Laspinema palackyanum D2c: one gene and its partner. Each later gene encodes a partner of the first gene's protein in a complex. Links are inferred from orthologs where the notes say so. Each region holds a gene or a part of one and is shown in the gene's direction. Other genes may lie near its edges. The genes, in order: accB and accD.

Region 1 (15,114 bases):
GAACGAAATTTTCCATCCCTTGGACCACTTTCATCGAAAGAATCTGATCCCCCTGTTTGAGCTTTTCTAAAATTTCCTTCCCTTCGACCACATAGCCAAAGACCGAATACCGACCATCCAGCAAATTGAGACCCGCAGGGGTTAACTCCGGTTCAAATAGGAAGAAGAAAAACTGGGAAGAACCGCCATCGGGGTCATCTTCCGGGCGGGCCATTGCGACGGTCCCAAAAGCGGAGAAGGGGAGGACTGGCTGTTCTCGGAATCGTCCCGCCTCTTCCAAGGTAATTCCATAGGTGGGCTGTTTATCCCCACGGACGAAGATTTCCAGGGGAATATTACGATATTCTCCCGTATCGGGGTCAATAAAGCCTTGGTTGGGTCCTACCGGATCCCCGGTTTGGAGGACATAGAAATCTTCTGAACGAATAAATTCTAGGCCATCGTAAAATCCGCGCTGAACGAGGTCTACAAAGTTGCCGGAGGTCACCGGGGCGCTATATCCGTCTAGGACCACGGTGAGATTGCCTTTGTTGGTTTCGACAGCGACGGTGGCGCGGCCCAGAAGTTGAGGCAGATGGCTGTATTCTGCGGGGACTTGATAAGGGAATTCGGCGACCATCATTTCTTCGAGTTGGCCGACTAAATCCAGGAGGCGATCGCGCCCATCCTGGGTAGCGGGTTTATCCTGAACCTCGACGGATGATCGCAAGGTGCCAATTTCCTCTTTAATTTGGGCGAGGATAGCACTCGCATTCGCTTGTTGCGATTCGGGAATATCCTTCAAGATATCCGCCTCGCGATTGGTAAAAATTCCGGCAGCTTTGGTGATATCACTGGTTATGGGACTCCAGCGTTTGCCCCGCAGTTGCTGGGAGATATCTTCTAAACTACTTTGGGCCTCGCGAATTGCTGAATTTTCAATGGGTAAGGCATATCGTAAGAGGGCTTTACCATCGGTGATGGCATTTCCTTGGGGGAGTACGCTGGTGCGGTTGGGGGTGGAACTGTCGCCGCCATCCCACCAAGCGGAGCTTAATCCCAGGGAGAGACTGGTCATTAGCACGACCATTAAAGCGGCTTTGAGGCCGCGTTGCCATAAATTTGTAATTTTTTGACTTGAAGCCAGCATCAATATATCTCTGAATCCTTTTTAATCGGCATGGATCAATCTTCCCATACTGGGGGAAGTTGCACAGGGGCATCTCGGGGAATTTCTGGGTCCGGATGGGAGGGGATCGGAAAGTGGGAATTTGATCCAATACCATTGAAGGGGAGAATTCGCGGTAAAATAAAATCCCGATTATTCTCCACGAATAAAGATTCATGATTTCCAGTAACGACTTTCGCACCGGCGTCACAATTGAATTAGATGGGGTTGTGTGGCGGGTGGTTGAATTCCTCCATGTCAAACCCGGTAAAGGCTCGGCCTTTGTTCGCACGAAATTAAAGAATGTCCAGAATGGCAGTGTGATTGAGCGCACGTTTCGTGCGGCAGAGAGCGTGCCACAAGCGACGTTAGAAAAAAATACGATGCAGTACACCTATAGAGAAGGTGAACAGTTAGTGTTTATGGATATGGGAAGCTATGAAGAGACCCGTTTGAGTGAACAGCAAATTGGCGATCGCGTCAAGTATCTCAAGGAAGGGATGGAAGTAAACGTCGTCCGTTGGGGCGAACAAGTGCTGGAAGTTGAACTGCCCAACTCGGTCGTTTTGGAAGTGACACAAACCGATCCGGGCATCAAAGGGGATACCGCAACGGGTGGAACTAAACCCGCGACGGTGGAAACTGGGGCTGAGGTGATGGTTCCCTTGTTCATAACGATCGGTGAACGGATTAAAATCGATACCCGCAACGATTCCTATCTGGGCCGAGAATCATAGAGTTTCGCGCTTACCGACTAGCGGTCAGTCCTCGTGCGTCTTTGCACTCCGGAGAGTGGTGTTTATTCCCTCTCCTGGGCTGCCTTGGAGGGCGATCGCGGTGGGTTTATCCCGGGGAAACCGAGGCGATCGCCCTCCCTTGGGCTCGATGGGGAAAAACTAGAGAAGAATAACGTTGATTTTACGGGGTCAAAGAAACTGTGCAACTGGATTTAAGCCAACTGAGTGAGCTGCTTGGGGCTTTCAATGGAACGGATATTTCTGAGCTGATTTTAAAAAGTGGCGATTTTGAGCTGACCCTACGCAAGGATAGGTTAATTGCCGAGCGGGTGGGGATCCCGGTTGATCCGGGGTTGATCCTGGCGACTGAGGGAACTGGGGCGATCGCCCCTTCAAGTCCCCCGGTTAAGCCTGCTATTCCGACAGCCCCTACCTCGTCGGGGACCCCTGGGCCGACGGAGGGGAATGCTCCTGGAGGTCCCAGTGTCGCTGCTCCGGCTCCAGTGACGAACGATCGCAAGTTTTTGGAGGTCATTTCCCCAATGGTGGGGACCTTCTATCGCTCTCCCTCTCCTGATGAACCGCCATTTGTCGCCGTGGGCGATCGCATCAAACTCGGCCAAACCGTCTGCATCATTGAGGCGATGAAGTTGATGAATGAAATCGAGGCTGAGGTTTCCGGACAAGTGGTGGAAATTTTGGTCGAAAATGGCACTCCGGTAGAATACGGTCAGCCTTTAATGCGGATTAGCCCCGAGTAATGTTTTCCCGCCTCCATGAGTGAGTCGATTGCCTTGCTCTCAAGACAATCGACTCTTGAGTTCACTCCCTTTAATTACTTAATTGTCATAAATCGGTTTACTGTTACAATAGGACCATATAAATATGGGTAATTCTTTAGGACCAGCCATGAAACGAGCGCAACCCTTACCCCCAGAGGTATTGCAACAAGTGGCGGAATATTTCAGTATTTTGAGTGAGCCCATGCGCTTGAAGCTCTTAAACTTACTCAGAAATGGTGAAAAATGTGTACAAGAGTTAGTGGATGCCACCTCCACCAGTCAGGCGAATGTCTCTAAACATCTGAAAGTTATGCTGCAAGCGGGAATCCTCAGTCGTCGCACGGAAGGCACTTCGGCTTATTATCGTGTGGAAGATCCGCTGATTTTCGAGCTGTGTAATCTCGTGTGCGATCGCCTTGCCGAGCGGATTGAAGAACAAGCGCGTCAATTCCGCTCTTTGAGCTTGCATGGAAAACGATAAGCAAAAACCCACACCCTTCAGGTTGTGGGTTTTTGCTTTGAAAACTGGAATCCGGATGAAACCTACATTCCGCAGGTAAAATAGCACAGGGCGAATACTTTTAAAAGTATGACAGGTATAGCATCTTCCGTTAGAGGACCAGATATTAACCACTTGGGCATAGTAGCAGGCATCCTACATCGGGTTGGACTGGTAGAAATCATCAATCAGGTGCTAGGGAGCCACCCCCTAGAACTCGTGAGTGCCGGAATCATAATCAAAGCCATGATTATCAACGGGTTAGGCTTGGTGAGCGCTCCGTTGTACCTATTTGAGAAGTTCTTCGAGGGAAAAGCGACAGAACACCTCTTGTACGAAGAGATCACTCCAGAGCATCTCAATGATGACCGACTTGGGAGAGTTCTCGACGTCCTCTATAAAGCGGGACTGACTCAACTGTTTGTTTAAATTGCCCTAGCTGCTGCGGAAAAAGAAGGAGTTAACGCAGAAATCTTACACAACGTCAGCACTAGCACAGGCCAAAAAGTCGATTAATAACCAATTGGGTAACCCCACCGCCACTCCAACTTTAAGATGGGTTTTCCAATGCTTTTAATCGATTCATCTCCTGACCCTTAATGGATGTCAACAAATTACCGATTTAACCGAGGAACGGCAATGGATACTTCAGGTTGTGGGAGCCTCCTGCCGGAAATATTATTTACTTCTTTAACTTAACCTACGGAATGTTGGTTTAAGATTTTTATCATTTGACCGGAAAAATCAACAGTCTAGCTGATCGCTAAATTAATGCGCAAACCTATGAAATTAAAATATGGCTCCTCTATTGGGCAGTGACAAAAATGATACCTTGACAGGAACCCCAGAAATTGACTCTATTTTGGGGTTTTCTGGAGATGACATCCTCGAAGGTTTTGACGGGGACGATCGCCTGAATGGAAATCAGGGAAACGATACAGTTTTTGGCGGAAATGGCAATGATATTGTGCGCGGAGGCAAAGACGGCGATCGCCTCTTTGGAACCCTGGGAGACGATACCTGTTTCGGCGATCTGGGTAATGATACGTTGTTCGGAGGAGATGGCAACGATTTTCTGATTGGAGATCAAGGACCTGAAGCCAATTTTGGGGGTGATGGCAGTGATTTCCTAGGGGGCGAACTGGGTAATGACACCCTGTTAGGACTGGCGGGTGAAGATAGTTTGGATGGGGGTGAAGGTGCAGATGAACTAAATGGCAACCGAGGAAATGATACGGTAATCGGTGGTGCTGGAAATGATATCCTACGCGGGGGTAAAGACAATGACTTAGTGATGGGAGGATTAGGCGACGATCGCCTTTATGGGGATATTGGGATCGATACGTTAACCGGCGCTGAAGGCAATGATACCTTTTTCCTAAGAAAAAATCTGGGTGGGACAGCGATCGCCTCTGCCGATGTGATTACAGATTTTACCGATGGTATCGATAAAATTGCTCTCATTGAAGGTCTAACATTTACTGACCTTGAATTGATTCAAGGAACGGAAAATAATAGTTCAGATGTCCTGCTTCGAGATAAATCCAATGGGCAGTTTTTAGCCGTATTGCAGTCTGTTGACCTCGGCACTCTGGATGCAGAAGATTTTATCAATTTGGCAACCCTAAATTTTAGCGACAGCAATTTTAGCGTTAATGAGGATGGCACGACTGAAGCGGCAGTGACAGTAACCCGCAATGGTGGGGAGGGAACCGTAGGGGTGACGATTTCCGCGTCTAGTAATGAGGCGATCGCCCTAGAGGATTACGACAATACGCCTGTCTTAATTAATTTTGCACCGGGAGAAACCCAGAAAACGGTGACAATTCCCATTGTTAACGATCCGCAATTAGAATCGACTGAAAGCCTTTATTTAACGTTACTTAATCCCACGGGCGAAGCAGTCATCGGAATTCAAAATACAGCCGTTCTAGACATTATTGATGACGATACCCAGTTACCGAAATTGACCTTTCGGAACCCTAACCCCACCCCAGGGGATAATTTTGGTGCAGAACTGGTCCCATTGGGTCAGAACCTTTTCATTGGCGCACCGGGCAAGAATAGCCCGAATGCTGTTCCTGGGGTGGTTTATTGGTTTGATGGAACCACAGGAGAACTGTTACAAACCTTCAACAGTCCGACTTCTAGCGTGGGGGATCGCTTCGGAATCTCGATTGCAGCCCAGGGTAACCTTGTACTCATTGGGGCCCCCAGGGATGCAACGGGTGGTCTAGGTTCAGGAATTGCTTACCTGTTTGACGTGGATACAGGAGCAGTGGTGCAAACCCTGCGATCGCCATCTCCGAATCCTGGGGATTCCTTTGGGTTCTCTGTGGCGTTTATAGGCAATAATCTATTGATTGGTGACGGTGGGGTTGCCAGTGGTAATCAATCCGGAAGTGGTGCCGCGTATCTATTCGATCCCAGTGGTAATCTCCTCCAAACTTTCTTAAATCCAGAGCCTTATAGTTTAGATGGATTTGGTCAGGAAGTGGCAGCACTGGGTAATAATGCTTTAATTGCTGCACCGTTTGATGATGGGAATGGCTTTAATTCCGGTCGGGTCTATCTCTTGGATCCGGCAACGGGAGCATTGCTCCAAACCTTTAACAGTCCGGCTCCCAATCAGAGTGATGCCTTTGGTGTCTCTTTAGCACCAGTGGGTAACAGGATTTTAGTAGGTGCGGAGGGAGCTGATTTGTTTTCGGGAGCAGCCTATTTAATCGATGGCAGTACCGGGGAGATGCTCCTGAGCTTTTCTAACCCCTCATCAGAAAGCTACGAGGGGTTTGGGACTTCCGTAGCGGCGATCGCAGATAATTTCCTGATTGGCGCTCCTGGAGTTAATCCAAGTACCACGAACGAGGGATCCGCCTATCTGTTTGATGGCACTACTGGGGAACTGGTCACCACGTTCAGAAATCCTTTTCCAGAGCGAACCGAAGGGTTTGGCGCTGCAGTGACTGGGATCGGTGACAGCATGGCGATCGCCGCTCCAGGTTGGATCTTTGGCTCTGACCCTGGAGAGGTCTATTTGTTTTAAACTCCCATTCCGCAGCTCTATCTTTATTCTCAATATATTTTTAGGTTTTTGAAGCCTGAAGTTTTGACTCCATAAGCGTTAGGGCGTTAAAACCCTTAATCCGTTAGAGCGCGATCTAACCTGGGGAATGTAGGTTTTATCCCCTACAAATTGACCCCCCAAGCCCCTGTGAATTGAGGAGACTTGGGGGGTCCATGCTGTTGACAAGGACAATAAATTACAGCGGAAACTCGGACTCAAAAATAGTGCGGGTAATCGGCAGAGGAATATCTAACCCTTCACCCCCCAAGACTTCCAACGGTTCCCCGTCTACGGAAATCCAGACCGAGGCATTCGGATCCAAGGTGGTCGCCGTATAAACTACCTGCCCTAATCTAGCCGTCATCGAGCTACTGCCACCCCCGGAGGTAAATTCAGGGGAGAGGTTAACATAGATGCCATTCTCCTTGACCTCTACATTCAGCACTTGGGTACCCGGGGGAATTGCGCTAAAGCCAGCGCCATTGGGCGGTTGAGTGACCAAGCGATCAAAGGCAGCTTTTAACACCGCCTCGGGTTCTTCCGTTGCCTGCACGGAGACCGGGACAGAGGCCAATTCAAATTGGGTCCCGTTATCTTGGACCACATAAATTTGCACCGATTGCTCGATGGGATTGAGCGCTGTGGGAGGAGTTAAATTCGGATCCTGGGTGACTGGGATATTTACCCCGGGGTCCCTGGGTTGGGTGGGAACGGGATTCATGCCATTGAGAGTGAGATCCTTTTGAGAATTCACGGCCCACCAAGCGGTTCCACCTCCTGCGGCGACAACGACAGCACAGAGGGTGGCAATAACACCCAGGGGAATGCGGCGAGTTTGTCCATTTTGCATATCAAAAGTTCTCCTCAACGGTTAAACAATATTCACTAATAAGAAAGGCGGATTTTGGGGTTTTGAACTGAGCGGATGTTTCAGTCCTCTGAGGGTTCCCTTGGTATCCAGTACGGGGGATCACCTGTTCTCATCCCTGAATTCTTCCCAGCCCTGAGCCGCTCATCGGGTTAATTGGCGATCGCCAATGCCTTAAGAACAAATAGCTACATCTTTATTAAAAAATTAAAGATGGCGGTAGACCTTGGCAAGAAACTACAAGGGAATCGGCTAAATTTCCCGAAAACTTACTCGCGAGTCAAGACCGACAACGCATCGGGCTGATCGATGCGAATAAAGGCGGCAACTTCTAGGAGATCGGGACTCAGTTCAAATTTTAAAAACCGGGCAAATAATCCTCGGTCTTCATATTTTCTGAGGTCTAGGGCGCGATCGAGGATTCGGGAGAAAATTGTAATCAACTGAGGAGGGGCCTCTTCATTGTTAATCCAGATGGTCGGGTTGATGGCTTGGATTCTTGCCCCATTAATTGAGGCTAATCCGGTCTCTACAACGATTTGCACGGATTCATTATCCCGGCGATCGGCAATTTCTAACTGGAAGCGCACTCGATTATTGGCTAAAAATTCCACCTCGGGGTTGACAATTTGAAAGCGTTGGGGGTCCCTTTGGGCCTCCGGGTCATTGGTGCGGGTGATCCCGATGCCGAGTTCTCGCAGGGGTTCAGCGGCAGCGGGCGATCGCAAGGCGCGGTTGAGGTCGGCCTCGGTGATGACTACGCGCATCGCCCCTTGTAAGGGTTCCCGGAGAAAGCGCGGGATTGAGCGGCGGTCTTCTTGGTTGAGACGGTTAATATCGACGGCGATCGGGTCGCTTTCGATTTCCACCGTATCGATGCGAAGCTCCGGCGTGACGTACAATCCCCGCCCCGCAAAGCGTAACCGTTGGATATTGCCCCTAAGTAGCGAGTAGTTTGGGGCATTATCCAGTCGGACTTCCAACTGTTCGGCATCATGGAGGGCCTCGCGAATATCTCTCTCGGCGATATTATCAAAGGTCACCCCAACGGGGGACACTAAGGTGAGAATTCCGGTTAAAACGAGGGTCAATAATTCCATAATTTGTTGTTAACGAATTAGGCTAAGTCCGGGGGGAAACTCGTCAGGAGGGATCAGTCTGGCCGGTCACCCCTGACGAGCTTGGGACCGATCGCTGTTAACCTAATGGGTAAAAGAGGATTTTTGTCAAGGGGTAAGCCAGAAATACTCTCTCTAGTTTGGGCCCGGGGTGCCTAAGATGGATTGAGCAAAGGCCCGCACTTTTTCATCGGGGTCGGATTGGGCCCGATCGCGGATTAAGGGGAGAGTTTCTGGGTGATCCCCATAATACTGGACGATGGCTTCTAGGGCCGTAAGTCGAGGATTGAGCGCACCATCTTGTAACGGCACAAACGGATCATTGACGGCGCGATCGCACAAAACGGCAAATACAGCAGCATCATCCCATCCCCCCTTAACGAGCTGTTGCAGGGCCGAGAGTCTCACAAACGAATCCTCATCGGTACAAGCCCGGGCTTTGACAATCTCCAACGTTTCCGGGTTTTGGGGCCAGTGGGTCACTAACTCGATCGCCCCGGCCAGACGCACGGCCCAATTGTCATCGGATTGAGCGCGGCTTTTGACAATGCTCCAAGTTTCCGAATGTTCCTTCCAACCCGTTGCCAATTCTCGCAGGGCAACAATTCTCACATCCCACCCTTGATCCGAGGTAGCCCGACTTTTCAAAATGGGCAAGGTTTCGGGGTCATCAAACCACCCGGAAGCCAGTTCTCGCAAGGTAGTCATTCTCACATCAGAAGACTGATCATTGACCGCTTGTATCTTGAGAATCGGTAAAGTTTCCGGGTCGTCATACCATCCCGTCGCCAGTTGCTGTAAGGCAGCGACGCGCACCTGCCAATGTTCGTCCTGAGTCGCGCGGGATTTGAGAATCGGTAACAGTTCCGGGTCATCCTTCCAAGTGCGAGTAAACTCGTGCACTGCGGCTTCCCGGACCCGGCGATCGCGGTCTGAGGAGGCGATTTCTTTGAGAATCGGTAAGGTTTTCGGGTCTTCAAACCAAGCTGCCGCCAGTTGTAAGGCAGCAACGCGCACCTGCCAGGTGTCATCAGAAACAATACGATCGCGCAACCAGGCGACGGTTTCGGGGTCATCAAACCAGCCGGTAGCAATCTGCTGCATGGCAGCAATTCTGACGTGCCAATCGGGATCACAAAGGGCACGAGTTCTTAGCCAACCTAGGGTGGATGCCTTGTCATACCAGGCGATCGCAAACTGCTGCATGGCGGCAATTCTGACGTGCCAATCTTCATCAGACTCGGCTAAAGTGCCAATTAAGGCAGCAGTTTCCTGGTCGTGACTCCAACCTCTGGCGAGTTCTTCTACGGCCGCCTCTCTCACATCGGCCTCGGAATCGGATTGAGCGATCGCCGCAATCAGGGAAAAGGTCTGGGGATCATCGTGCCATCCCTCGGCCAACTCTTCTAATGCCGCCTCCCGGACCAGCCAATAGCGATCGCTTTGGGCTAAGGTTTTGAGCAGGGGGAGAATCTCCGGGTCCTGGCGGTAGTGAGTCGCCAGCGATCGCACCGCACTCACCCGGGTAATTTCAGCAACGGACGATTGTGCTAAGGTTTTGAGCCAGGAGAGAATCTCTGGGCGTTCTTTCCAACAGAGGGCGATTTCATCCACCGCACTCATGCGGATAGTTTCGGCAACGGGGGATTCGGCTAAAGATTGTAACCAGGGAAGGGTATCCGGGTCCGTTTTCCAGACTCGCGCCAGGGTGGAAATGGCGCGCAGGCGGGTGAGGATGAGTTCATCCACTTCCGGATATTGGGTTAAGGATTGCAGGCGATCGCGCAGTTGATTCGCTGTGGATGTCAATGCGGTGCGCTCGGGCAAAACCGCCAGACATTCTGCCGCTACAAATAAGTGAGTAAAGTTCGAGGGTTCGACTTGGTTTTCTATCAGAGAATCGAGTAATTCTGCCGCCAATTCCGGCGGAATCATCCTGACGATTTGCCGCATCACTTCATGCCAGGGTTCATCAAACAGATGTTGCAGGAATACATCCCGTTTGATGTCATCCAGGGTGAGTGCATCTTCTCCGTTGGAGTTCAGCAGGCGATCGACTAATTCTCTGGCGTGAACAAAGGCTTTAATTTGTTTGAAATAGATTCGCGCTACGGCTTCCCAATTAAACCCTTGGGGGAGGGCCTTCAAATTGAGCTGAGTCCAGGTTTGCCCTAAAGTCTCTGTAGAGATAGTTTTGCAGTCTTTGTCAAAAACTCCTAACAGGGTTTCCTGTACCAACGGTTGCAAGACGAATTGCGTTAGGGGTTCCCGGTACTCCTGCACCTGCGACTCCTCTAAGCGAGCATCCTCTAGTTCAAGCTGCATCACTTGCAAAAATTCACTGAGGGCTTTTTCCCCCGCCTCAGAACGAGGTAGATTGTCCGGTAGGGTTACGGGATCTTCTCCCCAATTTTCAGTTTTTTCCACAATCAGCTTAAAAGCAAACCGTTCGGCGTTCATACTGTCCCCCACATCCATACCATTTTCAATACTCCTCTAGCTCAGTCTATCTGAATATCTGCCCCTTGTCTGTGGAGGCACACCACTAGGATTCCTCGGTTAGGGTGGTAACTCACACGGGAGTGCTTTGAGCAGACAAAGCCGAGGAGTCCCGGAGACATTCACCACAGGGGACGTCGGGGGTTGGTCTTTCCGCTCTAGTCTAAGGGTTGAGTGCCACAAATAGGGCAATTTCTGCCCCGACTGGGGTGAGGTTAAATTGCAAAACCCGCGATCGCAGACCTCGATTTTCTAAGCGCTGTAAATTAAACCGGCGGGTTAAATCTAAGAGTCCCGTGACTAATCGTCGGGGTGCTGGGCGATCGTTCACCCACACAGCGGGGGAAAGGAGTTGTAATTGTTGACCCTCAATGATATTGATGCCGGTTTCTACGGTTAAGGTTAGGAAATCATTATATCCCCGTTCTTGAATTTGAGATTGGAATCGGATTCGGTTATTGGGTAAAAAAGTAACTTGCCGATTAACTAGGGTATAACGGGTGGCAATTTGTTGAATTAAGGGAGAATCAAATAAGCTCAAGGCTAGAGTTTGCATTTGATTATAAAGTTCCGGGGACTGCAAGGCGGTATTGATATCGGCCTCGGTTACCGAAACTCGAACTGCTGCCTGTAACGGTTTTTGTAATCCCCGGATGGGGCTATTTCCGGAACCTCGTCCGAACTCTCTAGGGTTGACATCAATGGCGTCGGTTTCTATTTCTAAACTATCAAGTCTTAACCCTGGGATTAATGATAATCCCCGGCCCGCAATTCGCAGGCGATCGACCTTTCCCTCGAGTAATTGATAACTGGGGGTGTTATCAATGCGGACTTCGAGTTCTTCTGCTGCAAAGAGGCGATCGCGAATATTTTGTTCGGCTAAAGTATCTAAGGCAATCCCCGCAGGAGAGACTAAAGTAAACAGACTGGTGAGCAGAAGGGTGAAAAATTCCATTCGGGTTTGATGAGAGAGGGAAGCATCGGGTATCGAGGTTTCTATCGCGAGTCTGAATCCTGTATGATTGCAGTAAAATTCAGGAGTGGGAGCATTTTTCTTCCGGCAAAGCAGTAGGGAGCAAGATGCTCCCCCTCCTTCGGTGGGTTTTCCCTAATTATGGCAAAGGGTTAGGGAGCAAGATGCTCCCATTTAGGAGATTCTCCCTATTTTTGCCAAGGATTAGGGTTGGTCAGCTAATCTCGGAAACAACTTTTAAAGCACCCTTGCTCAGGTTACCTAACCGCCGAAGACAAAGCTTCATCAATCCATGTTTTGAGGGTCGCTGCAACTTCAGAGATGGAAATTTCATGGGAAGTTTTAGTAGCGCGTTCAACGACTTCTACTTTACCGGCTTTGAGAGACCGACCCGTCACAATTCGATAGGGAATTCCTACTAAATCAGCATCTTTAAATTTGACTCCCGCCCGTTCTTCCCGGTCATCTAAGAGGGTTTCGATGCCGACGGCATTGAGTTCCTTGTAGAGGTTTTCTGCGACTTCCACCTGTTCAGCATCGGAAATATTGGGAATGCAAATAATGGCATGATAGGGAGCAATGGCCACGGGCCAAATGATGCCATCTTTATCATAAGATTGCTCTACGGCAGCCTGAGCTAATCGGGAGACTCCTACGCCATAACATCCCATTACTAAGGGGACGCTATCCCCTTGTTCATTGGTATAGGTTGCCCCCAAGGCTTGAGAATATTTAGTCCCAAGTTGGAAGATGTGCCCGACTTCGATGCCTCTGGCACTTTTGAGGAGTTGACTGGGGTTATGAACCGCCCGATCGCCTGCTTGGGATTTGCGTAAATCGACGATGCGATCGCTTAAAGGAAACTGTTCCCCCCAATTGGCACCGACAACATGATAGCCGGTCTCATTGGCCCCGGTGACAAAATTCTTTAACTCCACCACAGTGCGATCGGCAAATCTTAAAAACTCCGGTTGCAAATGTTCTGCCGGTGTGATATAATTATCCGCTAAATCTGGACCAATATATCCGATAGGTAAGGGTTTGAGGGTTAATTGTTGTTGGACTTGTTCCGAAGGAATATCCAGGGCAATAATCGCATTTCCGCCATAATTGGGGGCGAGTTGGCTTAAGGCATTATAAAGTTTCACCTCGTTCACTTGTAGGTCGCCCCGAATACTCACCAAGACCAACACCATTCTCCCATTGTCATAGACCACGCGGTAAATGATATTTTTAACCACTTCCGTGGGGGAACAGTTGAGGAATTGACAGAGTTTATCAATGGTGTTGGTATTGGGAGTTTCTCGTTTTTCATAGAGAACAAAAGCACTGGGTTTCGCATCGGCAGGTAAGGAGGTGGCTTTTTCTACGTTGGCGGCATATTTACCATCTTCGGTATAAAGAACTTCATCCTCTCCCGCTTCTGCCAAAATCATAAATTCCTGGGATGCCGCCCCACCAATGGCCCCAGAATCCGCTTGAACTGCGCGAAATTCTAAGCCACAACGGCGAAACATATTGCTATACGCCCAGTCCATATCCGCATAAGTTTTCTGTAAACTGGCTTCGTCTGTATGGAAAGAATAGCCATCTTTCATAATGAATTCTCGTCCGCGCATTAATCCAAAACGGGGACGAATTTCATCGCGAAATTTAGTTTGAATTTGATACAAATGGAGGGGAAGTTGACGATAAGACCGAATCATATCCCGGGCGATGGCGGTGATCACTTCTTCATGGGTCGGTCCTAAACCCATTTCTCGTTCCTGGCGATCGGTGAGGGCAAACATAATTCCTTCTGCCTTGGTGTAAGTCTCCCACCGTCCTGACTCTTGCCATAACTCTGCTGGTTGGAGTTGCGGCAACAGACATTCTTGAGCACCTGTGGCGTCCATTTCCTCGCGGACAATATTGGAGACTTTTTTGAGAACCCGCCACATCAAAGGCAAATAAGCATAAACCCCACTGGCAATCCGCCGGATATAACCGGCCCTTAACAGGAGTTTATGACTGGGAATTTCCGCTTCTGCGGGGTCTTCACGGAGGGTAACAAACAGCATTTGTGATAAGCGCATCACGGTTTCCTTATTTTAGAGGTAGGCAGATTATTATCTCAGAAAAAGTGGGGCGATTTCCGACAACTCCGGCGCGATTCCGGCAACTTCTCCGGATTTGAGGCCAACTCCAGGATACCAGAGGCTGCGGAAATTGCCTCAGTCCCTCGGTTGGGATGTTGTCGGCGGTCCCCGCTTCCCGTCACTTCCGGGGGAGGGCGGTTGTTGTCACCGCAGTGGCAATCCTCCCTATCACAAATTTTCGTAACAAAACTGGACGTTAGGAGTTTTTTTTGCGACAATTAATAGAGTCTGAACCCTTGATATGCAGACGAGGCTATTAAAATCATGCCTATTTATCTTTTTTGTTTCGGCATTGGGGGTCTTTTTATCCTGTTCGCGGCGATTGGAGGACTCGACGGTGCAGATTTCGGGGTAGCCTTTGATGCGGACCTAGAAATTTCTGATCACTCTCAGAAGTTGAACCAGTTCAAACGGGGAAGTTGGCTAAAGCGGATGTTCATTTTGCCGTTCTTTAGTCTAAAATTTTGGACCTTCGGGAGTTGTTTTTTTGGATTAACTGGACTGTTTTTAAATTGGCTACGCCCTGAAATGGCTCCCGAGCTGGTTGCCAAAATTGCGGCGGGAATGGGAATTTTTTGTGGCAGTACGATGGTGTGGAGTCTCCGAAGTCTCAGCCAACGTTATGCTAATAGTCTCACCCGTTCTAGTGATTTAGTCGGACTCTCAGCGACGGTCCTCCTGCCTTTCAATTGTGAAAGCAAAGGCAAGGTCCGCGTGAATATTAAAGGGTCCAATGTGGAATTTATGGCCTTTACTGATGAGTCAAGGTCTTTTAATAAAGGAGACCGAGTTTTGATTGTGGGTCTGAAAAACAATCGTCTGTGGGTGGTGTCGGAAGACTCCAATGAGTTACTCCAACCCCAATAAATCGCCGAGATAAAGAAGGGCGCAATTTTCTCTAAGCTTTACAGAATACTCGAAGAACATTCTTTAGTTTACTCAATCTGAAAGGAAGCCAACGCTATGCAACGGATTGTTCAAGGCTCTGTCTCAACTCCCAAACCCGCCGATTCTGGAGTGGCGATCGCCCGCAAACCCCAGAAGGAATTCTCCACCCTCCAAATTGCTCAAGTTGATCCATCCCCCGCTACTCCTCAAGCGACTACAACCGATCGATTAATTACTATCGGCGGGACGATTGGTTTATCAATTTTGGGGTTTTTGATATTTTTGTGGATTTTAAATAAAATTTTATGTATCTGTAAACCTAATGAGATTTTAATTTTATCGGGTTTGAAACGGAAAACTAAAGAAGGCCATGAATTAGGCTATCGAGTCACCCGCCA
Region 2 (15,152 bases), on another replicon or contig:
AACATCCACTTCTATCAACCCAGGACAAATGACCTATGCCTGCTTTTGTTTTGCCAAAAGCGCTTTAATCTGTTGCCAAATCGCTTCTAATTCTTCCACACTATATTCAGACAAAGGCCGATCGCAAGCCGCTTCCAGTTTAGAAAATCTTTGGACAAATCGATGATTAGTTTCTGATAACCCCTCTGATGGATCTAAATCATACCATCGAGCTAGATTAATCACCACAAATAATAAATCCCCTAATTCTGCCTGTTGACGCGCCTGATCTTCATGGGCGATCGCATAGCGAAATTCCCCTAACTCTTCCTCAAATTTCTCCCAAACCCCCTCAATATTATCCCATTCAAACCCCACAGCAGCCGCTTTTTGAGAAATCTTCATTCCTGCCATCAAAGGAGGCAAAGTCCGGGCATATCGACTCAGTTTATCACTCAGGGGTTTGACTTCCGTGCCAGTTTCCCCTTTTTCTTCCGCCTTTATTTGCTCCCAATTAGTCCGGACTTCTTCAACGCTACTCACCTCGACATCCCCAAAGACATGAGGATGTCGGCGAATCAGTTTTTCCGCAATGCCCTCTGCGACTTCAGCCAGACTAAACTGGTTGACTTCCCTAGCAATTTGCGATTGCAAGACGACTTGTAATAATAAATCCCCTAACTCTTCAGCAATGGCTTGTTTATCCCCACTTTTAATTGCATCAACCACTTCGTAGGCTTCTTCAATAATGTAGGGAATTAAACTTTCGGGGGTTTGGGCTAAATCCCAGGGACATCCCCCTTGAGGCGATCGCAATTGAGCCACCACCTGGATTAATTTTTCCAATGCGGGTAATGCCGAAGAATTAGAGAGGGCTAGTTTGGGAGTTTCAGGAGTTGACATTTAAGGGAATAGGTGGGTAACGACAAGGGAATGATTGAGCCGATCTTAAGATTGCAAACTGGGGACATCATTCCCCCTTGTGAACAAATGCAAGGGGTAATCTCTCCAGAATCAGCCAATAAATTTACTGATTATTGTAGAGGTTGAATTTAAAACAGCCATGAGAATTAAGATTTGCGCTTGGTGGATATGGGTTGGGGGCGAGTGTTGCCCGAGGAGGCGTGACGCTTGATGCGTTTTTTGGTGGGAGTTCGGGGTTTTTTGCTTGGATTAAAAATAGCAGACCATCCATATTTTTTGAATCGCTTGTAAGCGGATCCGATCCAATCACTGAGGGAATGACTCATGGCCCCCAATTCTAATCCGAGGAAGAGGGCGATTCCTTCCATTGGGTGCTGTTTGAGGGTGCGGGCGATCGCCGCGGATGCCATTGGCGGATTCCAAGTAAACAGTCCCAGGGAATCCCCCACGAGGACGACTCCAAAGGCGATCGCCCCGATCCAAATCCCCAAATAGAGGATCCGCAATGCCGTCCCCACCAATGGCCCATGAGACAAAAATGAGCGATGATGTAAACTCTGTTGATAAGGCAGCCAGATCCACCGCAACCACCCCCAGCGCTGAAACTGCTGAGAATAGATATCCAAATCCGGGCCAAACATCAGTCCACTAAACAAAAACCCACCGGCAACAATCAGCGTCAGACTGCTGCTGCGGGTCTGTGCATAAGTCCCTCCTGCCACCAAGGGTAAGCTCCACAAAGTAATTTCGTCATGAGTTCGACCAGATGGCATGAAATTTCCAAAAACTGTGTTATGATGTGATCCGTCGGGAAAAAAGGGCGTTTAGCTCAGTGGTAGAGCGCCTGCCTTACAAGCAGGATGTCACTGGTTCGAATCCAGTATCGCCCATTGTGAAATGTTATGAAACCAAAGGCAACCCTCGGGGCGATCGCTTGGTTCATGACTCAGGGTTATGATAAACTCGCGAGGAATGAGTTTTGGGTTGGTCCATGACCTATTGCCTCAGAATTGCAGATATCCCCCTCAATGAGCGTCCCCGAGAGCGATTGATCGCTTATGGTCCGAAAAGTCTGGCCACTGCCGAACTGATTGCCATGCTTTTAGGGACGGGACAAGGACCGGGAAAATTGTCCGCTGTGGGACTTGGCCAGTACATTTTACAGAAACTGGGCGAGAATCAGCGGGACCCCCTGGAAGTTTTGCGGGAGATGTCCCCCCAGGAACTGATGGAAATTCCCGGAGTGGGACCCGCAAAAGCCACCACAATTTTAGCGGCGATCGAACTCGGCAAGCGCACCTTTTATTCCAGGCCCCCCGAACGCAAAGAAATCGATAGTCCCGAGGCAGCAGCAGCGGCCCTGTCTCATGAATTGATGTGGCAATCCCAAGAACGATTTGCGTTATTGCTGCTGGATGTGAAAAATCGCCTGATTGGGACTAAACTGCTCACCATTGGCACCGCAACAGAAACCCTCGCCCATCCCCGAGAGATTTTTCGAGAAGTCTTGCGACATGGTGCCACCCGTGCAATTATTTCCCACAATCACCCCTCGGGGAGTTTAGAACCCAGTCCGGAAGACATTCAACTCACCCGCCAGTTATTGCAAGCGGCACAATTGTTGCAAATTCCTCTACTGGATCATCTGATTTTGGGGAATGGCGACTTCCAGAGTTTGCGGAAAATCTCTGGATTATGGCAGGAATATCCCCAAGGGGATTAGGGTTGGGGACCGGAAATTTTTTTTTAGCAAAGGGCTTGTGCATTTTGGGCAAGCCATGCTATTGTAGGAAATCGTGCGGGCGATTAGCACAGTGGTAGCGCACTTCCTTCACACGGAAGGGGTCACTGGTTCGAATCCAGTATCGCCCATTAATTTTTTAAACCTTTTTTTCTCGCGGGCCAAGACTCCCCGGGAAGTTTTACCGTTGAAGCGGGAATGGGTAGCGAGGAAGATCTGATGCAGGGGGGAACCCCTAAAGAACGCACTCCAAAGTTTATAATACTGGGATCTATTTTCAAATTTAGCTAGGGTTACTCTCTAACAACTCATTAAGTCTAAAAATCTCTAAAAAATCTAAGAAACCATCTGGTTTGATAAATCCACTCCTCGATGGGTCTGGCTTGTAATTGCTTGGTTTTGTGAGCGGTGCAACCTTTCTTTATTCTCTAATCCCGCAATTAATCAACTGGCAGATTAGCCCAGTTTTTTGGTGCAAGGTGGCGGTTTCACTGAGGGGTGAAACCCTGCATGAAGGGGGACAAAGGATTAAGGATTGATGATTTTCATTCTGTAGATAGATATTTTTGAGAGAGCGATCGCCACAGTTTAAGAGTGGGTAGACTACAATCAAACCATGACCAGCACCAAACTTGTTACAGTATCCACTTAAACTTTACGATTTAAGGTTGCTTGCTCATGTACGCTGCACCACAACTCCAAGACGATAGCCCGATCGCCTCCCCGCAGTTGCTTGACCCAACTTTGCTCAAAGCGGCAAGGTTGCTTTATCGAGCGTACAAAGACGTTCATCCCGATGGGATTCAGCGTCCTCTCGGGGTCGCTATTGATCGCTCTACTTATCGAGGTCAGCTCATTTTTACCCAAAAGCCTGCTTTATTGCTGACGGAATGTTTTGTGCCGTTCGATCAGCTAGAAGCCGGACTCTATTAGCGGGAATGAGCTATTATTATCACCGGACACCATAAGGTGCGGACTTTTTATTAAATTCTGATGATTACCTATTGTTAATCAGTAATAATTAACCCTGGAACTTGAATAAAAAAAAGCACAACTGACCAATGACCAATGACCAATGACAAACCACATGGATGTGATTGTTGCGATCGCGGCGGTGGCAATCGCCTTAACCTTGGGTGCTTCCATCGGCAGTTTTATCAACGTGGTAGCGTACCGGATTCCTGCGGGTTTATCCTTGCTGTGGCCCCCTTCACGCTGTCCCCATTGCCTGCATAAACTGGGTAAAACCGAGAACGTTCCCGTCTTTGGGTGGTTGCGATTGCGGGGTCGCTGCGCTCACTGCAAAAGTCCGATTTCCGTCAGGTATCCCATCATCGAAGCCTTAACCGCTGTCATCTTCATGATAGTGGCATTGTTCACCTGGGAAAACCCGCTGCAAATGATTGGGTATTGGGTCTTTTTTAGCTGGTTATTGGCCCTTTCAATTATTGATTTAGATACCATGACCCTGCCGAACAAACTTACCCAGTCGGGATTGGTGGTGGGATTAGGGTTTCAGATGGTCACCGGATGGGCGATCGCTGCCAATGTCCAAGGAATTCCCCATCAGTTGATGGTGGGGATATTCGGTGCAGTGCTCGGGATTTGGGTATTGGATAGCATTTCCTTTGTCGGTTCGATCGCCTTTGGAAAAACCGCAATGGGTGCTGGAGATGCCAAACTCGCGGCGATGATGGGGGCTTGGTTAGGCTGGAAATTGATGCTGCTAGGGGGTTTTATTGCTTGTGCTGCCGGTGCCTTTATCGGAGGGGGTGCAGTCGCCTTGGGGTGGCTGGAACGCAGTAAACCCATGCCATTTGGACCCTTTCTGGCTCTGGGTGCAGCGATCGCCGCCTTGTGGGGAGAAACGATTTTATCCGCTTATCTTGACCTATTTTTTCCGTTGCAGTAAGAGGAGAGGGGAAAAGTTCGTATTTAAAAACTCCCAACTCCCCTCAAACGGGGTTTTGATTTAATCTTGCCAAAGCTTAAACTCTCGCAATCGAGACATCAATCCACGCAGGTTGCTATAGTCTTGCTGAATCTTGCGAACTCGGGCTTGAAACTCCGGCAATTTGCCTTGATATTCGGCGATGTCCTGTAAATTGACCAGATGCACAATGGCGCGATCGTAACCTTTGACCTGCTTGGTTCCAATTTCATGAAAGACCTGTTCCCAAAGGTAAGATTCCCGAGGCGCTAGTTCCTTAATCTTTTTAATTTTTTCCTGTTTTACAGCCTGTTTTTCTTTCTGCTTCCGGAGTTGGTTTAATTGGACAGCGAGGGTGAGCAGTTCAGACAGCGTGCGACCTGGTGAGTCCGACAAAGGTTGAGAGGTGGGCTTTTTGGAAAAAGATTGTAAACGCTGGCTGAGTTTGCGGTTGAGATTCAGTTCTCCTTGTAGCAAGCGCGCTAAAAAGTCATTGCGTTCCTGTTCAGAAATCTGGGGAATTCTTTTCTGTAGTTCTTGAATAGAATCCGATTTTGTTTCAGATTTCGGACTCAGTTGAGCCGCTGCCTCAATTAAATCGGGATCGAGTTCAATAAACTCGACAAAGGCTTTTAACGGTTTGGAAAGCTGGTGTAAATTAGCCGGAATAGGGGGTTCTATGCAAGTGTCTGGGTCAAAGTCATAACAAAGTTTTGCCGCCTTTAGCCAACCTAAGTACAAAACTCGGTAATCCCCTTGTAATAAATCATCGCGCAAGGCTAACATCCGGGGGAGCAATCCTTCCCCATCGGTCCAGCCATTCAAATCTTCATCAGAAATGTTGATATCGATAAGAACTGACTGTTCAGTAGTAGAAATATTAATACCATCGGGGACTTGATAGGGTTCTAACTCCACAGGATTAATCAAAGATTTGGGCAAGCGAAACATCAGTTGGCGACTCCCCCAGTTCGCCGTATAAAGCATGATATCAAAACATTTTTCTAAAAGCTGTTCCGGTTGTCCGCGAAAGTCGCCATAATTGTAGAGAAATATGGCTTGTGTCCGATTCAGTTGAACCCGACTCGACAGGGTATGGATATAGTCCTGTTCTTTCTCGGTCAAGGGACGGTCTAAGGCTTGGAATTCATAATATTGGTAGCTGCTCATGGTCGTTAGATAAGGGTTAAAGCTTTTAATCTATCAAGAAGTTGCAAGAAAATAGCCTGCCAAAGCAGGCTATTTTGAAAGCGGGTTTTATAAAGGGGATAGCGGATGAATTTCCCTAGAGAATCTTAGGCACTTTAAAATATTCGCCTTCCACATCAGGAGCAGCGTTCATAATGGATTGAAGGTCAGTAAAGGGTTGGAGTTCATCGGGACGAGTGACATTGCTGACATCGATCGCCCGGGTGGTGGGTTTGATATTCTCCGTATCCAGTTCGCTCAACTGCTCGAAATACTCTAAAATACTGCCCACTTGGGTGGTGAATTGTTCCTCTTCTGCTTCGGTGAGTTCGAGACGAGCGAGGTGGGCGACTTTGCGAATTTGTTCTCGGTCAATCATGGGTAAATGGGGAGGGTGAGGGTGAGGGTGGATGGCGATCGCCCTTTGTTTGAAAGAAAAACTGCATCAAACCGGAGAGATCGCCGCAAAAAGTTTAGGTTGAAAGAACCCAGAGACTAGAAAAACACATCCATGGTGGAACGTCCAGTGGTTTTGAGCCAGTTTTGGGCCTCAATGTAGTTATTGGGAGCCTGACGGATGGCTTGTTTCCAGTAGTCTGCGGCGCGATCGTATAACTCCTCTGCTCCCTCGGTGTCTCCTGCTTCCTTGGCTTGATCCCCTTGGTAATGCAAAATCACCGCGATATTATTGAGAGCTTGGGGCATCCGGGGATTGAGTTCCAGTGCTTGATGGTAAAATTCCACAGCTTTGTCCCGATCGCCATTGCTGGTGTGAATCAAGCCGATATTGTAGAGAATATAACTGCGATCGTAGGGGTCATCTTCCAGGGTGAGGGCTTCGTTATAGTTGTCTAAAGCTTCAGCATATTCCCCATCGGCTTGAGCCGACATTCCGTCGCGGTAGTAGGCGAAAGCTTCCTTCGCTTGTTGATTCGTGGGTAGGATCTTTAAAATGATGTCCGCTACCACGGTAAAGGTTTTGTCGATGAAGTTATCGTTGCGTTGTGTTCTGGGCATGGGGGTTTCGGTCTAAGATTGCTAACAGAGTTTGACGATTGGCTGATTCTTTAATCCTATTGTAGGCATTGTGGTTCCATCCGCTTGCTCAGAATTGAGTTTGTTGAGCCCGATTCAATAAACAGAAAGCAAGGGAGAGGATTTTTTAGTGCCAGTTCGCCCAATCTGTAGGAAAATTGAACAAAAATAGCGGTAAAATAGGGTTTCTGGGGCCTGACCTCAGAATGAAACGGGAAACAATCTTAGGTAAGATCAGTTTATTGTGACCTGGATCACAGTGAAAACGACCAGCCATCGCTGGGAGGCTGAGTTCATGCAACAGGTGCTGGAGGCCCATGAGATTCCCACTCGGATTATTGATTTAGGCATTCTTTCATATTTGGGAACCGGGAGTCCAACCGCCTTGCAAGTGCGTCCAGAAGATCGGTGGACGGCGTTGTTGTTACTCAGTCCCCCAGAAGAAGAGGAACCTGGGTCCGAACTCTGAACAACAGAGGTTGTGGAGAAACGTCAGCAGAGGAAGCGATCGCACTCTTGTTTGGGCTTCTTTGATCAAAGGCCGTGAAGTTGAATCGGTAACAAACAGAAGGGATTAAGCGTTTTCATGTCTCTATTTGATTGGTTTGCAAATCGCCGCAAGTCAGGCCCCATGAGCCAAGAGCGGCAAGAGCGAGAGATAGCCGATGGGCTATGGACGAAATGTCCGGAATGTGGGGTTTTGACCTATACGAAGGACCTCCGAGGGAATCAGATGGTTTGTCTCGAATGCGGGCATCATCTGAGGGTAGATGGATCAGAACGGATTTACCAACTCATTGATGGCACGACTTGGATGCCTTTAGATGAGAATTTGCAAGCGGTGGATGCTCTGAAATTCCGCGATCGCAAATCCTACAGCGATCGCCTCCGGGAATATCAAGACAAAACCGGCTGTTTAGATGCGGTGAAAACCGGACTCGGCAAGCTGGATGGCTTACCCGTGGCCCTGGGGGTGATGGAATTCAAATTTATGGGGGGTAGCATGGGGTCCGTGGTGGGGGAAAAACTCACCCGCCTGATTGAACGGGCCACCCGAGAACGGTTACCCCTAATTATTATCTGTGCTTCTGGGGGGGCGCGGATGCAAGAAGGGATGCTGTCCCTGATGCAAATGGCGAAAATCTCCGGAGCTCTGGAACGGCATCGGGAGAACAAGTTGCTGTATATTCCAATTTTGACCCATCCCACCACTGGGGGGGTGACGGCATCGTTTGCGATGTTGGGGGATATTATTATTGCTGAACCCAAAGCGACTATTGGGTTTGCTGGACGCCGGGTGATTGAACAAACCCTGCGAGAGAAGTTGCCGGAGGATTTTCAGTCAGCAGAGGACCTGCTGCAACATGGGTTTGTGGATGCGATCGTTCCTCGGACTCAGATTAAGAAGACTTTGGCTCAGTTGATTTGTCTGCATCAACCCCAGTCTCCGTTGTCTCATCGGATTCCCTTCCCGGATGCGATGCACTTGAGTACCACGGCGATCGACTAGATCTCTGTTCCATCATGAGGCCATAGATCGGGTAGGGTTGATTCGCGAATCAACCCTTTATAGGAATTGTAGGGTGGGCATTGCCCACATAACTGTTCGGTGGGCAATGCCCACCCTACAATTCCTACTATGGTCCTTTTCGTGCAAGAGGCTCCCACGGACAAAACTATTTTAAACCGAGGATAAGCATAAAATTAAGCAAAAGTCAAAGGTAAGAAATACCTAATTTGTAGGGAATTTATCAGAGATTGTAGGGAGACTCAGGGATAGAATGAATTGAAAAATTCCCGAAGGATTCCCCGAGTGGTGGTGGGTGCTCCAGAGATTAGTGCATCATCCATGCTTGAAGCAAAAATGCAATTTTTAGAAAGTGCCACTTACTGGCATGATAATGATATTGAAAATGGCTTAATGTTGACCTGTCTGCCAAAAATTATGGGTTTCGCCGAATTGTCGATTTCGGAAATTGCTCAAGACTATAATCTCCCGATTGAGGAGATCCTGCGGTGGTGCGATGAGCTCTCGATTGCTTATAAAAGTCCTCAAACCCTTCTGGCGTTGGAGGATGCCAAGGCAATTTTGAGTAAAATTCACGATAATCCCCCGGAGAATTCCGAATTGGAATGTTCCTGAGCGAGCTGAAACCGTGCGATCGCAACTCGAACCCAGATTAGTGGCGAATGACGGGACCCCGGGCGAGTTCGGCTTTTTAACGGGCGATCGCGAACAAACATCCTTGACATCGAGCCGAAATCATGCACAACCGCGCTAACTTGTCAAGTCTTGACCCGAGCGCGGATGACGCATTTTGAAAGCAATCAATGGACATAGGAGCAGTTCCGAACCCGTGAGCAACCGAGCTAATCAAAGCCTGAGCTGTGTTTAGCGTTCAATACCATATCCGCTTTTTTTTGAGGAAAACCATGCTGAAAAGATGCATCTGGCTGGCTGTAGCCACTGTATTCTTCACCTTTCAAATATTTGTCGGGAATGCCACGGCAGTGGAACTCGATCGCGGGATCCGCACCGTACCCTTAAACGACAGTGGCGAGACGATCGTCTTGAGCTTGCAACAAGTTGAACGAGGCAAACGGGTATTTAACGATACCTGCTCCAAATGCCATGCCGGTGGGGTGACCAAAACCGACTTCAACGTGAGTTTGAGCCAAGAAGATTTGGCCTTTGCCACTCCTCGACGAGATACGATTGAAGGGTTAATCGATTACATGAAGAATCCGACAAGCTATGACGGGGAGACGGACATTTCCGAATTACACCCCAGCATTAAGAGTGCGGATATTTTCGCCGAAATGAGAAATCTGACCGAGGACGATCTGTTCGCGATCGCCGGACACATCCTCATTCAGCCTAAAATCCAAGGCATCCAATGGGGTGGTGGTAAAGCCTACCGCTAAATCGGACCATCGGTTACAGACTGCATTCAGACTCGACCGGGCCTCACGGATGTTGTAACGGAAGGACTCAAGTGCAAAAGGGCGTTTTGGGGATTGGGAAATCAGCGATCGGTACTCCCTCTCCCCTAGGAGAGGCGATCGACAAGAGCGGGATTCTCCAAACCCCAAAACGCTCTATGCTCACCCTTGAACCCAACTCTTGTCCGTGGCACCGGCGTCGGAGTGAGAGTTTCTAACCCTGAGTGTGCTTATCCCCCCTAAAGGATTCCCGACTCATCACCTGTGGAAATCCAGGGTCAGAATTCGCGATTAAACCGCACCCCAACTCAAGTGCTAATGTTGCAAAAATTTTTAATCCGCTCAGTGGTGGCGATCGTCGTTACCTGCCTGGGTTTTATGAATTTCACATTACCGGCACAGGCCGACTCGATTGACCTCTATTTGCGCCGCTATTTGCAGGTAACCGAGCCCGTGCCCATCGAAATCAATCAGCAAGGAGAAACCCGCTTATTTTCTCCGGAGGGTTTGCATGAAGGCAAAGAGTTATTTAAACAACATTGCCTGAACTGTCATGTGGGAGGGGCAACCTTGCCCTATCCGGCAGTCTCTCTGTCCCTAGAGGACCTCAGCGGCGCAACCCCCCCCCGGAATAATCTCGAAGGGTTGGTCGCTTATATGCGGACCCCGATGAATTATGACGGCAGCGAGGACATCTACTGGTGTCGAGAGGTCTCGGAGACTTGGCTGCCGACGGAACAGGTGGAAAACATGGCGGCCTTTATTATCCGGGCGGCTCAAAAAGCACCGGGTTGGGGGACCAAAGACTTTACAGGTTAATGCCATTACTGGGCATCGAGAGGGTTAGGGTCGAATTTGCAGAGAATTTCCGAATAAGGACAGAACTGCACTCGATTGCGGCCCTCTCGTTTGGCTTGATATAAGGCGCGATCGGCAAACTCTAGTAAAGACTGGGGGTCTTGTCCGATTTGGACCCCGGCGGCGGTTATCCCCGAAAGTGGGGCGATCGCCCCACCCATGCTAATGGTTATGGGAATTTCTACCTCCTCGGCAGTGATGAACGGTTCCTGGGCGATCGCCTCTCGCAACTCTTCCCCATATTCCCAAGCCGTTTCCGGTCCAATCCCCACCGTTAAACAAATAAATTCCTCCCCCCCATAGCGATAAAACCAACTATTCGCCCGGGCCCGTCTTTGCAACCGCGCCGCAATTTCTTTGAGCACTTCATCTCCGGTGGGATGACCATAAGTATCATTCACCCGTTTAAAAAAATCCACATCAATGGCAAACAGGCAAATATAGTCGCTATAGACAGACTTCTCCTGGGCCGCAGAATGGGGGAGCATTTGGGGCAGCGCCTGTTCCATTGCCCTGCGGTTGGGTAATCCGGTCAACTCATCGGTCAGGGCCAGAGATTCAAGTAATTTATTCCGAGCAATCAGTTGCTTGAGCAGGGCTTCGCGTTCCGATTCCGATTGTTGCAATAATTCCTGTAAGACCTCAATCTCTGCATACATTTCCATCGGGTCTAAGGCTTGCAATAAACTGGTTTGGGTGATAATTCCCCCAAGTTCCCCCTCATTTCCGACCACGACTAAGCGATGCACCCGTCGCCGTTGCATCTGCTGATGGGCTTCCCACAAGGAAGCAACCGGGGCGATCGGAAATAAGGGCGCACTCATCACCGTCGAGGCTCTGAGGCGCTCTAGGTCTAGTTCAAGATTCCGGAACTGTAACATATCCCGTTCGGTGATGATGCCCACGGGACGAACGGGTTTGATTTGACAGCTATCTGCGGACCACACCCCCCAGCTTGAATCCAGGGGAGTTAATCCCTGATGATCCGCTTGAGCGATCACGACGCAACTGACGTTATAAATTGCCATGAGTTTGGCAATATTAATCACCGTGGTCGAGACTGGGGCATGAATCACCCGAGTGATCATCACTTCCGCCACTCGCCGCAGACGCATGAAATCAATCGGTTTGAGGACGGTACGGATCCCCTGTTGGGTGAGGATACCCATGAGGGTTCCATTCACATCAAATACGGGCAGATGGCGAATTCGATGTTGACGAAATAGGGTCAGTACGGTGACGATATCTTGATCCTCGGTTAAGGATTCGGTCAGGGTGAGGACATTTTTTGTCATCACCTCCGCGATCGCAACTCCCTTAAATTTTTGAGAGGCTGCAATCATTCGGACCACATCCCGTTCTGTAAAAATCCCGATTAATTGCTCCCGTTGAGTCCCGTTTCCTCGCTGAGAGTCTAGGATGAGGACACCACTGGTTCTGGCCCGACTCATCAGCGCGATCACGGCTTCTACACTGGTATCTGCCGTGGTGGTGATGGGTTGGGGATTGATCGCCTGTCTAAGAGAAGACACAAACATTACAGCTACATCTTTTTGTTAAATCTCCCCATCACCCTTTAGTGTAAAGGACGAATGCACAATACCGAGGGGTTGAGTTCCTCCCGGGGGAACCCCTTCCCGAGGCTGTCGGAGGGGAGCTAAATTGCCGACTTTGCCTCTACTGTAAAGGTTTTTACCCGAGACGCTCAACGGGGTTGTCACGGAAATGGGGGCTAGGGTTAGGGGGTCTAGCGATCGCTTCGGTTGGGGAATTTACGAAAAACATCACCGAATCGATTGGGCATATCGCGTTGGATGTTAACGAACCGGGATAAAATACTTTTTGACTGACAATTCTGAGTTAAATAGAGGAGAACTACTTTGAAGCGACTATTATCCATCGTTTTGTTGGCGATCGCCGTCCTGACTGTTGCCTTCGTGCCTCCCGCCTTCGCTGGAGATGCCGCCAATGGTGCCAAAATTTTTAGCGCCAACTGTGCCGCTTGTCATGCCGGTGGCAATAACGTGATCATGGCTAACAAAACCCTGAAAAAAGATGCTCTCGATCAGTACGCCATGAATTCTATTGACGCCATCACGACTCAGGTCAAGAATGGTAAGAATGCCATGCCTGCTTTTGGGGGCCGTCTGAGTGACGATCAAATCGAAGATGTCGCTACCTACGTTCTCCAACAAGCTGAAAAAGGCTGGTAGATTGTTTGACTCATCCTTGGGGATGAGGCGATCGCTCTGAAAGTCGATTGACACCTTGGCTTTCGGATTTCGGCAATTTCTGCCCTGTTTAAGACGAAACCCCTCTGGCTGCCGGAGGGGTTTTTTGCGGCGATCTCTGCCTCGGGTTATTTGGCGATCGCCCTGAGATTTGTTATCTTGGTCCCAAACCGTTTGAAAAAAGCAAGATAAAATCTGTGGTTCCTTTACATGATGAAACGCCAACGGAAATTACCCCTTATGTAACTTATGGGTTAATCGCCGTTAATATTTTGGTCTTTTTTTACGAACTTTCTTTACAACAGCAGGGACAGTTAGATGCATTCTTGCAAGATTGGGCCGTTGTTCCCCAACAACTGAGTGCCAGCTTTGCCGGACAACCCAGCCCTAGTACGGTTCCCGAGTGGATTACCTTATTTAGTTCTCAGTTTCTACATGGGGGCTGGTTGCACCTCGGTGGGAATATGTTATTCCTGTGGATTTTTGGCAATAACGTCGAGGACTGCTTAGGGCATATAAAATATATCATCTTTTATTTAGCCTGTGGAGCGATAGCGGTATTAGCCCAGTGGTTTTTCTCGATGGATTCAACTATTCCCTCATTGGGTGCATCCGGGGCGATCGCTGGGGTCATGGGGGCTTACATCTTACGCTATCCCAAATCCAAAATTCTCACCCTCGTTCCCTTGGGATTTTTCCTGACTACTTTCCGCATTCCGGCCGTGTTCTTTCTCGGGTTTTGGTTTGTCCAGCAAGCCTTGTATGGTATAGCGGGTCTATCTCAACAAACCAACATCGGCATGGAAAGTGGCGGAATTGCTTATTGGGCACACGCTGGGGGATTCGTAGTGGGTACAGTGCTAGGTCCATTGCTCGGCTTATTTGATAACCGGCGATCGGTCTAACCCTTGCCCGGTTAGTTTCTTTTCAGAGCTTTTCATCCTCATGACTTGCTGTTGTTTCTGAACTGTAGTTCGTGGTTTAATGTTCGTAATTTAATATTTATAAAAGGAGGGCGATCGCGATCGCCCTCCTTTTTAAACTGATCTCTTCTCTGTTATATAAAAAGAGAAATCAGTTTGCATAATATATATATTATTTTCTATTCCCCAAGTAAAATAAAAGAGCAGAAGTGTCCTCCCCAACTTAGAATAAAAAATGTCCTAATTTTTGCTATTGGTATAATGACCGGAAAACTTAAACCAGACTGGGCAGGCAGTGACCTCCTCTCCCAATTTGTCAACCTTTTGATTCAGACCAAGCCTATTTATTGGCTAATGAAACAACAAGCCCGACAGGTTATTATCAAAACCGCCGAAAAAAATGGCATTCCCTGGCGAAAAAACTATTCGGATTTAGCAGAGTCTGAAGCTAAAAATTTACTCGCAAAACTCACGAACCCAACTATTACCTATCCTGACTATTACTTAGTCCCTTTTCACGCCTATGAGCGCGGTAATCTATGTTGGGACGCGGCATTTGAAGCCCAGTCTGCTACTTACGCAATGGCCCTCAGAGTATGGCCAAAAGAACAAATAAGCTGGGAAGTGGCACAACATCGGCTACGCGGTAGCTTTCACCAAGTTTTAGGAGAATATGGCCCGAAAAAAGTGGCAGATATTCTCGATATCGGCTGTTCAATTGGTCTGTCAACGTTAACGCTACATCGTTATTACAAAAACAAGCAAGACATACCTCCTCGCACTGTCGGCTTAGACTTATCTCCCTATATGTTAGCCGTCGCCCAAACCCTTGATGTCAATCAGGAAATTTCTCAATGGCTACATGAACAAGCCGAAAACACCAATTTACCGTCAGAAAGTTTTGACTTGATAACCCTCCAATTTGTTACCCATGAATTACCCCATCAAGCGACTAAATCTATTTTCCAAGAAGCTTTTCGTCTGTTACGAAAAGGGGGATATTTAGCGTTGGTAGATAACAATCCTCAATCCCCCGTCATTCAAAATTTGCCCCCGGTGCTTTTCACTTTAATGAAAAGTACAGAACCTTGGTCCGATGAATACTATACCTTAAATTTAGAAACAGAAATAGAAGCCGTAGGGTTGACCCATAAAATAACAGTGCCTACGGATCCGCGTCATCGCACTATTATTGCTTGGAAATCCAATTAAAATTGGGATTCTAACCTCCAAGGGCGAAAATCCCTCTTTGCCTATGCCGTGAAGAGGGATAAACGGGATATAAAGCATTTATCAGGGTTTCTTATTATTTCTTAATATTATTTTGTGGCGACAGTTTATCTTGACTTTCGGTAAATAGATGACTCAAGGGGATGACATCAAGGGAATCCTGGATTAGA

What was found.
Region 2: the proteins of accB (region 1) and accD are in contact, whole or in part, in a solved structure (PDB 8UXZ), measured with the Escherichia coli proteins. The link is inferred for Laspinema palackyanum D2c from one-to-one orthologs.

Annotation. Positions count from the first base shown.
Region 1 is NZ_JAMXFD010000008.1:187,790-202,903, reverse strand. The notes cover bases 1,014-3,864. They hold accB (acetyl-CoA carboxylase biotin carboxyl carrier protein), read left to right. Parts: upstream 1,014-2,084; coding sequence 2,085-2,645; downstream 2,646-3,864. Other genes in these bases: NG795_RS12575 (ArsR/SmtB family transcription factor), read left to right, coding at 2,794-3,147; NG795_RS12585 (hypothetical protein), read left to right, coding at 1,918-2,100; efp (elongation factor P), read left to right, coding at 1,324-1,884; NG795_RS12595 (peptidylprolyl isomerase), read right to left, coding at 1,014-1,129. Also shown: more of NG795_RS12595, read right to left, coding at 1-1,013; NG795_RS12565 (Calx-beta domain-containing protein), read left to right, coding at 3,962-6,211; NG795_RS12560 (GerMN domain-containing protein), read right to left, coding at 6,429-7,082; NG795_RS12555 (LmeA family phospholipid-binding protein), read right to left, coding at 7,370-8,200; NG795_RS12550 (HEAT repeat domain-containing protein), read right to left, coding at 8,354-10,678; NG795_RS12545 (LmeA family phospholipid-binding protein), read right to left, coding at 10,881-11,672; NG795_RS12540 (proline--tRNA ligase), read right to left, coding at 11,948-13,765; NG795_RS12535 (NfeD family protein), read left to right, coding at 14,093-14,695; NG795_RS12530 (flotillin family protein), read left to right, coding at 14,792-15,114. UniProt on the Escherichia coli protein: This protein is a component of the acetyl coenzyme A carboxylase complex; first, biotin carboxylase catalyzes the carboxylation of the carrier protein and then the transcarboxylase transfers the carboxyl group to form malonyl-CoA.
Region 2 is NZ_JAMXFD010000035.1:18,245-33,396, reverse strand. The notes cover bases 6,457-9,345. They hold accD (acetyl-CoA carboxylase, carboxyltransferase subunit beta), read left to right. Parts: upstream 6,457-7,383; coding sequence 7,384-8,307; downstream 8,308-9,345. Other genes in these bases: psbV (photosystem II cytochrome c-550), read left to right, coding at 9,231-9,345; NG795_RS25530 (hypothetical protein), read left to right, coding at 8,954-9,079; NG795_RS25535 (hypothetical protein), read left to right, coding at 8,647-8,940; NG795_RS25545 (putative signal transducing protein), read left to right, coding at 7,042-7,266; NG795_RS25550 (photosystem I assembly protein Ycf3), read right to left, coding at 6,457-6,779. Also shown: mazG (nucleoside triphosphate pyrophosphohydrolase), read right to left, coding at 34-882; NG795_RS25590 (metal-binding protein), read right to left, coding at 1,050-1,676; RadC family protein, read left to right, coding at 1,895-2,626; NG795_RS25570 (hypothetical protein), read left to right, coding at 3,323-3,577; NG795_RS25565 (prepilin peptidase), read left to right, coding at 3,732-4,556; NG795_RS25560 (hypothetical protein), read right to left, coding at 4,617-5,744; Asp-tRNA(Asn)/Glu-tRNA(Gln) amidotransferase subunit GatC, read right to left, coding at 5,860-6,141; more of NG795_RS25550, read right to left, coding at 6,258-6,456; more of psbV, read left to right, coding at 9,346-9,722; NG795_RS25520 (hypothetical protein), read left to right, coding at 9,794-9,958; photosystem II cytochrome PsbV2, read left to right, coding at 10,059-10,559; NG795_RS25510 (diguanylate cyclase), read right to left, coding at 10,565-12,130; cytochrome c6 PetJ, read left to right, coding at 12,479-12,811; NG795_RS25500 (rhomboid family intramembrane serine protease), read left to right, coding at 13,027-13,734; NG795_RS25495 (class I SAM-dependent methyltransferase), read left to right, coding at 14,014-14,964.